3 regions of the Hydrogenophaga electricum genome follow, and region 1 is predicted to be linked to each of the others. Evidence: predicted binding sites of a transcription regulator. Region 1 holds the regulator's gene; each other region holds the start of a gene.

Region 1 (3,274 bases):
TGCAGACGCCCTTGCCGCTTGGCCACGGCGAGCGCATCGCCAGGCAAGGCGAAATGGTCCATGCCCACATACACGTACCCTGCATCGCTCATCGCATCGAGCGACATCGACAGCATGGACAGTTTGTCTCCCGGGCTGGGCAACTCGGCCGCGACGATGCGCCGCTGAGGTTTGAAGCGCGTGGGCAGATGGGCGTATGCGTACAACGCAATGCGGTCAGGGCGCAGCTCGTTAACCTGGGCAAGCGTTCGAGCAAACGATTCCGGTGTCTGCAGCGGCAGACCGTAAATCAGGTCCACATTGACCGACTCGAACCCGATCTTGCGGGCAGTATCGACCAATGCAAACACCTGCTCTGCGGGCTGCACGCGATGCACCGCCTTCTGCACGGCCGGATCGAAGTCCTGCACCCCGAAGCTCAGGCGGTTGAAGCCCAGGCGTGCCAGTGTCTGCAAGCGCTGGCTGGTAACGGTACGCGGATCCACCTCGATCGAGTACTCCCCACCGGGCACCAGCGTGAAATTGCGGCGCAGCATGGTCATCAAATCTTCCAGCTCCGGATCGGACAGGAAGGTAGGGGTACCGCCCCCCAGATGCAACTGTGAAACGTTGTGCCCTTTGCCAAAATGCTGAACCTGCAGTTCGACTTCGCGGGTCAAGTAGCGCAGATACTCGGCAGCACGCTCATGGTGTTTGGTGATGACCTTGTTGCAGGCACAGTAGTAGCACACCGACTCGCAGAACGGGACATGCACATACAGTGACAGCGGCAACGCCAACGAGCCTGCTCGACGCTGTTCAAGAGCCCTGACGTAATCTGCCTCGGTGAACGCCTCCACGAAGCGGTCGGCGGTCGGATACGAGGTGTATCGGGGACCTGGAATGTCGAATCGCTTGAGCAATTCGTCGGATATGGCGTGACTCACTGGCAGTTCTCCACTTGGGCGTTCCAATGTGCCTCAGTGGGTTGGCGGGGCCCTTGATCTTGGTCAAAAGAGACCGCGCGTACGGGGTTATCCCCACACCCAACGCCTTGATGGCACTGGGATTTCTCGACACCCTCCCATCCATGGGTTAAGCTTCGAGCGCCAATTGGCGGAAGATTTATGGACGTCCAAAGCATCAAAGTCGCCTGTTCGAGTTGCAACCTCCGCGAGCTGTGTCTGCCCATGGGCCTGAGTACAGACGAGATGAGCAAACTCGACAGTGTGGTTTCCACCCGTCGACGCATCAAGCGGGGAACAGCCCTCTTCAATGTGGGTGACAAGTTCACCTCCCTCTACGCGGTCCGCTCGGGGTTTTTCAAGACCTGCGTCACCACGGCCGATGGCCGCGATCAGGTCACTGGCTTCCAGATGACTGGCGAGATCATCGGTCTGGACGGCATCGTGAGCGACCGCCACTCCTGCGATGCAATCGCCCTGGAGGATGCCGAGGTCTGTGTGATGCCTTTTGATCAGGTCGAAGAACTCTCACGCGAATTCACGACCTTGCAGCACCATGTGCACAAGATCATGAGCCGCGAGATCGTGCGCGATCACTCGGTCATGCTGCTGCTGGGCAGCATGCGTGCCGAGGAGCGACTGGCGGCCTTTCTGCTGAACCTGGTGCAGCGCCTGCATGCACGCGGCTTCTCGCAGTCCGAGCTCATCCTGCGCATGACGCGAGAAGAGATCGGTAGCTACTTGGGCATGAAGCTCGAAACGGTCAGCCGCACGTTTTCGAAATTCGTCGACGAAGGCATCATCGACGTCAAGCAGCGCTATGTGCACATCAAGAACACCGACGGCCTGAGGTTGATCGTCAATCCAGGCACCTGCCGCTGACTGGCATCTGACATCTCACACCAAGCCCTTCGGTGCACCGAGGGGCTTTTTTATGACTGTGTCGGATCCCCTGCATGCGGGTGGCGGACACAGCCTTCGGGCCGCTGGTCCTCCGGCACAGGACAACGGTTCACCTCCAGCGGCGACATGGCGAGCAATGTGGTCAGCGCACTCGACGTCAGCGTGATGGCCCAGAAGCCAAAAAAGGCCAGGGTATAGACCGCTTGCCGGGACAACGCCAAAGGTTCACCAAACCAGTGCAGGTCGTGCGGATCCACCATGGCAAACACCAGCATTTCCAGCACGGCGGCGGCCAGAAATGACGGCCACCCTACCCACATCCATCGCTGCGCTTTCATCGTCGGTCTCCTCTACGCACGAAGTCGAGATTCGGGGTCGACGGGCTCGCCCCCGAAAGGCTCAGCGCTTAGGCGCCTCACCGGGCACCACGGGGGATGCCGCATGGTTGCGGGCCTGTCCGGCCGGCTGCATTTTGACAAGCGCGTCCACCCGCTCCTTTCCCTGCAGTGCTTTGGCAGCGGCCAGATCCCGCTCGTATTCGACCTTGTCGAGCACAGGATCTTGGTTGCTGTAGGCAATCACCGCTGTGGCAATGCCTGCCACCACAACAGCCATCGGCCCCCCCAATACCAGCCACATATGAGGGACCCGCCACCAAGGGATAGGTGCAGAGGCAGGAGACGTTTTCTGAGGGGAGTTCATGACCCAGTCCATGTGGTTGATGTGGTGAGGTTTCAGTTTATCGAGGAACCAGAAAGACAGCCTTTTCGGCGACTGCATCGGTCGGCTTCTCAGACGAGCGCACGAGAAAACGAATGGGGTGCGAACCGGGCTCTGCAGCATCCGGAGGAATTTGCACACGAACGGCGACCGAACGCACCTCAGTAGGCAGCACATCCACCCACCGATCCGACGCAATCACGATATCCGGCAGTCCGTCCACATCGAGAAAATAGCGTTGAGGGTGTTCAGTCGCGTTCATGACCTGCAAGCGGAACACATTCTCGATCCGCCCTTGCTCCACCATGCGAGCCAGTGCTCCACGATCACGGATCACATCCACTTTCAGCGGGGTGCGTAAATAAAGGCTGACCAGTAAGGCCGCCGTGATAGCCCCCAATGCCGCGGTATAGACCAGCACCCGGGGCCGGAAGGCGCGCCGGATCATCGCCTGCCGACTCCAGCCTTGTGCCACGCCGTTTTGTGTGGAATACCGGATCAGGCCACGCGGATACCCGACCTTGTCCATGACCTCGTCGCACACATCAATGCAGGCACCACAACCGATGCACTCGTATTGCAAACCCTTGCGAATGTCGATTCCGGTCGGACACACCTGCACGCACAGCGTGCAGTCGACACACGACCCCAAGCCAAGCGCTTTCGGGTCAGCCTTCTTGGAGCGCGCCCCACGTGGTTCACCGCGC
Region 2 (3,274 bases), on a different contig from region 1:
AGAGGGACTTGGACAGCGTGACGATGTCGGGCACGATGCCCGCTTCCTCAAAGCTGAAGAAGTGGCCGGTGCGGCCGCAGCCGACCTGGATGTCGTCGACGATGAGCACGATGCCGTGGCGCGCGGTGATCTCGCGCAGGCGGCGCAGCCAGGCCGTGCCGGCAACGTTGACGCCCCCTTCGGCCTGCACCGTTTCCACGATCACGGCTGCCGGCAGTTCCATACCGCTGCCGTTGTCCACCAGCATGGCTTCGAAGTAGTCGAGCGTGTCGACCTCGCTGCCGAGGTAGCCGTCGAACGGCACCGAGGCCGTGTGGTTCAGGCTGACGCCGGCGCCGGCGCGCTTGAAGCCGTTGCCCGTGACCGCCAGCGAACCGAGCGTCATGCCATGGAAGGCGTTGGTGAAGCTCACCACCTGGTCGCGGCCGGTGACCTTGCGCGCCAGCTTGAGCGCCGCTTCCACCGCATTGGTGCCGGTCGGGCCGGGGAACTGCAGCTTGTAGGACAGGCCACGGGGTTGCAGGATCACGTCCTGGAAGCGGCGGATGAAGGCTTCCTTGGCCTCGCTGTACATGTCCAGCGTGTGCGTGATGCCGTCGCGCATCAGGTAGGCCAGCAGGGCCTGTTTGATCTTGTCGGGGTTGTGGCCGTAGTTGAGCACGCCGGCACCGCTGAAGAAATCGAGGTAGCGGCGGCCGGTGGTGTCGGTCATCCAGGCGCCTTTGGCCGTGGCAAACACGGCGGGGAAGTTGCGGCAGTAGCCGCGGACCTCGGACTCGTACGTCTCGAACGTATTCATGGTCTGTCTCACTCTCTCTTGTGGGATGCCCCGGGGACACCCCGCTCGTCAAAGCAACCCGCCGCAGGGCGGGCGCACGGGCGTGCGTGGCTCAGGCTCAGGCAGGAACGCCACGCACGATCGGCCCCACCCGGTAGAGGGGTTCGGCCGGGTGTTCCTGCGGGAACTGGTCGGGGGTGAAATGCGCCTGCACCGAGCAGGCGGTGCCGTGTTCGGCCGCGAGCCGGCGGAACACGGCCTGTGAAGCTGCGTTGTCTTCGGCCACGGTGGCCGTGACCCAGCGGCAGTGGGCGTTGGCCGGCAACTGCAGCCAGGCCTGCAGCAGCCGCAGGCCCAGCCCCTGGCCGCGGTAGGTGGGCAGCACGCCGATCTGCCACACGAAGGCGGTGTCTGCCTCGCGCGGTGGGTGGTAGCCGATGACCAGCCCGACCATCTGGCCGTCGTGTTCGGCCACCAGGCAGGTGTCGCCGAAATCGGTCGCCAGCAGCAGGTAGAAGTAGGGGGAGTTCAGCTCCAGCGCGCCGGTCTCACGCACCAGGCGCCATGCTGCGGCCCCGTCGCTCGGGCGGGCAGATCGAAATTGAACGGAAAGGGAATGGGTATAGGTCGGCCTGTCGGACTGGGTCATGCCATGGGTTTGTTTGTGGTGAAGCCGGTCTGCGTGGCGCAGCGGCTTCTGGCGAACGGCGGGTGACTGCCCGAGGGCGGTGTGCCTGCCGGTCGGCCCCCTTGTGGGGACCTACAAAAGAACTCAAGCGACCCAATGGCCGTTGAACGAGAAGACCGAAGCCCTCAGCGCCGGTATGCGCAGGAGGCGTTCGACCTGTGCACACAAGCGCCGGAGCGCCCTGTGCTTTTTTCAGTCTAACCCCATTGAAAGTCGAGCGCAACCCGTGCGGCATGCCGTGCTGCCGCAGCGCCGAATGCGATTGATGCGGGGCAAGGGATGTGGGCGCGGCAGTGGCTGTGCGCGTGAAGCCCGGCTACCATTGCCCCATCGGTCCTCACGGGCCGTTCGCCGTTTCATCGCTCTTCACGACAGGAGGCCTGTTCCCATGTTCAAGAAAATCCTTGTGCCCACCGACGGTTCGGAACTGGCATCGGCGGCCGCCACCACAGCGGTCCAGCTGGCCAAGAGCCAGGGTGCCCAGGTGGTGGGTGTCTATGTCATCGATCCCTTCCCCTACATCGGCATCGGCGACGCGGCAGCGGCCGGTCTGCAGGCCTATCTGGCGGAAGCCAAGGCCGCAGCCGGCCAGGCGCTGGATGCGCTGGCCGCCGTGTGCAAGGCCGACGGCGTGCCCTTCGCCGGCGACACCATCGAACGCAACGTGGTGTACGAAGGCATCATCGAAACGGCCCAGGCCGAAGGCTGCGACCTCATCGTCATGGCCTCGCACGGGCGCCAGGGCGTCAAGGCCCTGATCCTGGGCAGCGTGGCGCAGAAGGTGCTGACCTACGCCAAGATGCCGGTGCTCATCGTCAAGGGCTGACGGATCGCCCTCGCGACCCGCGTCAGCGGCGGGGCGATGGCGATGGCCCCACCTTTTTCAGCGCCGGAACTTGCCCGAGCCGTCGATGATCGACAGGTCGGCGAAGTCCAGACCGGTGTGGCTCGTGGGGCTGTAGCTGATGCTCAGGCCCCCGAGGTTGAAGCCCCGGGTGGCCTCCAGCGCATCGCGCAGGCCTTCGGGGCTGGGCTTGGGGCCAGCGCGGCGCAGGCCCTCCACCAGCACCTTGGCGGCGGCAAAGCCTTCCATCATCGCGGGCGACACGCCGGGCAGGTTCTGGGCCTTGGCCAGATCCATCGCTTCGCGGATCAGCGGTGACGTCATCGAGCGCTCGTTCGGAAACACCTGCGTCACGATGACCCCGCGGGCGTGGGGGCCGAGCAGTTTGACGAAACCGTCGCTGGCGTTGTTGGACAGGGTGACCACCTGGGCCAGCGAACCCGCCGCGCGGATGGCCTTGACCGCTTCGGCCGTGTTGCCGGCCGAGGCAATGATCAGCACCGCCTGCGCCTGCAGGGCCGCGACCTGCCGGGCCAGCGGGGTGAAGTCGGGCTTTTCCCGGGGAAACTTGGCCAGCAGCGCTGGCTCCAGCTTGGCCTGGGCAAAGCCCCTGGCGGCGCCGGCGTAGGCGTCGGCCCCGAAAGTGTCGTCGGTCTGCAGCACAGCGATGCGGGCCATGCCGATGCGGGCCAGGTGCTCGATGGCACGGGCCGCCTCGCGCTGGTAGGTGGCGCGCACGTTGAACACCCACGGGTGCACAGGCTCGTGCAGCACCATGGCGCCGGTGCTGGGGCCCACCAGCGGCACCCGGGCTTCGGTCAGCAGCGGCAGCAGGGCCTGCGCATGGGGCGTGCCCCGGTTCAGGAACAGCGCTAGCACTTTTTGTTCGTTGATGAGCCGGGTGGCCACTTCCACCGTCGTTTTCGGGTCGAACTGGTCGTCCACGGTGATGAGCTCGATGCGT
Region 3 (3,274 bases), on a different contig from region 1:
TGGTCAGGTAGCCGCGGCTCACGGGCATGCTGGCGGCACGCTCCTGGTCCAGCCGCACCCGCGTGCACCACCCGCCATGACCGGTTCGGGCAGGCGGATGGCGTGGGCGCAGAAGGCTTCGCAGTGTCGGGTCTGTTGGCTGATCGCGTCCTCCCCCCGGCGCGAGAGGTGCTACTGGCGGTCGGTGTCAATCGGCGTGATCAGGGGGCGGGCAGAGCCTGCCGCCAGCGCGGGGATCATCGCGAGTTCGGTCGCGTCGACCGGTCTTGGGCTGTGATTGATTCCCGCTGCTGCCGTTTCAGGTGCTCTGGCGTTCCATGAGCCGGTTGATGCGCAAGGCCCCGAGGGTGCACACGACGCCCGACAGCAGGTACAGCGACAGGGCGACGAGACCGAACTGCACGGACAGCCCCAGGGCCACCAGCGGGGCGAACGCCGCGCCGATGAGCCAGGCCAGATCGGTCGACAGCGCCGCGCCCGTGTAACGGTATTGGGTCGAAAAATTGGCCGTGACCGTGCCCGAGGCCTGCCCATAGGACAGGCCCAGCAGCACAAAACCCACCAGCAGGAACAGGTTGTTGCCCGTGGCGCCGCCGGCCAGCAGCCAGGGCGCAAACAGGCTGAAGACCCCGATCAGCACGGCCATGGCCCCCAGCAGGTTGCGCCGCCCCACGCGGTCGGCCAGCCAGCCGGAAAGCACGACGGCCCCGGCGGCCAGCAGGGCGCCCAGGATCTGCACCCCGAGCACCTCGGTGACAGGCTGGTGGTCGTGCAAAGCGATCCAGGACAGCGGGAACACGGTCACCAAGTGGAACAGCGCGAAGCTGGCCAGGGCGGCAAAAGCCCCCAGCACGACGTTGCGTCCCTCTTCACCCATCACGCGGGACACGGCCACCGGTTGCAGTTCGCGCTCTTGCAGCAACTGGGTGTAGGACTGCCCCACGATCAGTCGCAGGCGGGCGAACAGGGCCACCACGTTGATGGCGAAGGCCACGAAAAAGGCGTAGCGCCAGCCCCAGGCCAGGAATTCGGGCGTGCTCAGGCTGCCGTACAGGTAGGCGAACAGGCTGGCGGCGAGCACGAAGCCCAGCGGTGCACCCAACTGGCCCATCATGGCGTACCAGCCGCGGCGCTCGGGCGGGGCGGACATCGACAGCAGCGAGGGCAGGCCGTCCCACGAACCGCCCAGCGCGATGCCCTGGCCGATGCGCAGCACCAGCAGGGCGACGATGGCGGTGGTGCCGGCGGTGTCGTGGCTGGGCAGGAAGGCCATGCCCACGGTGCAGATGCCGAGCAGGAACAGCGCCAGGGTCAGCTTGGTGCCGCGGCCCCAGTGGCGCTGCACGGCCATCGACAGCGCCGTGCCGAAGGGCCGCACGACGAAGGCCACGGCCAGCAGCGCAAAAGCGGCCAGCGTGCCTTCCAGCGGCGACAGGAATGGAAACAGGAAGGCCGGGAAGACCAGGACGCAGGCGATGCCGAAGACGAAAAAGTCGAAATACTCGGAGGAGCGGCCGATGATCACCCCGACAGCGATTTCTCCGGGCGTGACGTCCTCGTGCGTGTCGGCGCGGGACAGGGCGGCAGGGCTTTCCTCGAAGGCGGCAGAGGCAAAGGTGGCAGAGGCGGCGCTGCTCATGAAAAAGGTCTCCTGATTGTTGTGTGGCGTGATGCCAACATGGTTCTACACCCAAGCGCGGGGGCCGACAAGTGCGCTTTCACCTAGCGTGGCGCTATCCCAAAAGTGGGGTCTGGCACTTGACCTTGGACAAAATGTCCAATCGACAAACGTGAGCAGATGGGTAAATTCGCGGCGAATTGTTTTTTGTCATCCTCGTTTACCCTTAAATCCGCTTCCGCATGTCCCGTATGCATCTCCCGCCGAGGCCCCGCAGGGCCGCGTGGCTGGCCGCCCTGGCGGCGCTGGCCGGCCTGACCGGCTGCAGCAAGGCCGTCGTTCTCAATCCCGCCGGCGACATCGCCGCCCAGCAGGGGCACCTGGTGGTGCAGGCCACGCTGCTGATGCTGGTCATCATCGTGCCGGTCATCACGCTCACGCTCTGGTTCGCCTGGAAGTACCGGCAGTCGAACGCGGCCAACACCGAGGCCGATTACGCGCCCGACTGGCACCACTCCACCATGCTGGAGCTGGTGATCTGGAGCGGCCCGCTGCTGATCATCATCGCGTTGGGGGCCATCACCTGGATCAGCACCCACAAGCTCGACCCGTACCGCCCGCTGGACCGCATCTCGGCGTCCCAGGCGCTGTCGCCGGACGTCAAGCCGCTGGAGGTGCAGGTGGTCGCGATGGACTGGAAGTGGCTGTTCTTCTACCCGGAGCAGGGCATCGCCACCGTCAACGAACTGGCCGCGCCGGTGAACCGCCCGATCCTGTTCAAGCTGACGTCCACCACGACCATGAACGCGTTCTACGTGCCGGACCTGGCGGGCATGATCTACACCATGCCGGGCATGCAGACCGAGCTGAACGCCGTGATCAACCAGCCCGGTGTGTACAAGGGCATGTCCTCGCACTACAGCGGCGCCGGGTTCTCGGGCATGACGTTCAAGTTCCATGGCCTGAGCGATGCCGACTTCGACCAGTGGGTGCAGAAGGCCAAGACCGAAGGCCAGGCGCTCGACCGGGCCACCTACGTGAAGCTGGCCGAACCCAGCGAACGCGATCCCGTGCAGCGCTTCGCCTCGGTCGAGTCAGGCCTGTACGACAAGGTGCTGAACCGCTGTGTGGAAGACGGCAAGATGTGCATGCACCACATGATGGCCATCGACGCCCTGGGGGGCGAGGCCTACGTCAAGGCGCAGGGGCTGAACCTGCCGCAGGACATCTGCACAGCCGAAGAGTCCATCCAGGTGCTGGCCGCGCTCGATTCGCGCACCGCCCGCTACGCCACGACCCGCCAATGATCCCCCGGCCCGGCTCCATCGCAGGGCGGTGGTGCCGGGCGACTGCCTGAGCGAGAACAACATGTCATCCGTTACCCCTGTCGAGGCCCACTGGGCCCTGGGCCGGCTTACCTGGGATTCGGTTCCCATGGCGCACGAGCCCATCCTGCTGTGGACCTTCATCGCCGTCGTGCTGGGCGGCGTGGGCGTCCTGGCCCTGCTGACCCGCTACCGCCTGTGGGGCCCGCTGTGGCGCGACTGGTTCTGCAGCATCGACCACAAGAAGATCGGGATCATGTACATGATCCTGGGCATCGTGATGCTGCTGCGCGGCTTCGCCGACGCGGTCATGATGCGGCTGCAGCAAGCC

The links. Region 1 encodes FNR, which switches genes on or off when oxygen is low (the NO sensors DNR and NnrR bind a similar motif). Its sites were predicted from a motif close to TTGATNNNNATCAA; they were not measured.
Region 2: QQK43_RS07970 (universal stress protein) is a predicted target of FNR. The motif match lies at 1,729-1,742, and genes of this name have one in related genera.
Region 3: cyoA (ubiquinol oxidase subunit II) is a predicted target of FNR. The motif match lies at 1,759-1,772, and genes of this name have one in related genera.

The regions. Positions count from the first base shown of each region.
Region 1 covers NZ_BSPB01000001.1:151,065-154,338, reverse strand. The annotation lists gene hemN (oxygen-independent coproporphyrinogen III oxidase) at 1-926, opposite strand, end outside; gene fnr (fumarate/nitrate reduction transcriptional regulator Fnr) at 1,107-1,826, shown strand; gene QQK43_RS00720 (hypothetical protein) at 1,877-2,185, opposite strand; gene QQK43_RS00715 (nitrogen fixation protein FixH) at 2,247-2,627, opposite strand; gene ccoG (cytochrome c oxidase accessory protein CcoG) at 2,587-3,274, opposite strand, start outside.
Region 2 covers NZ_BSPB01000009.1:43,264-46,537, reverse strand. The annotation lists gene ectB (diaminobutyrate--2-oxoglutarate transaminase) at 1-799, opposite strand, end outside; gene ectA (diaminobutyrate acetyltransferase) at 897-1,427, opposite strand; gene QQK43_RS07970 (universal stress protein) at 1,855-2,292, shown strand; gene QQK43_RS07965 (ABC transporter substrate-binding protein) at 2,350-3,274, opposite strand, start outside.
Region 3 covers NZ_BSPB01000006.1:27,165-30,438, forward strand. The annotation lists gene QQK43_RS05830 (MFS transporter) at 299-1,639, opposite strand; gene cyoA (ubiquinol oxidase subunit II) at 1,870-2,925, shown strand; gene cyoB (cytochrome o ubiquinol oxidase subunit I) at 2,987-3,274, shown strand, end outside.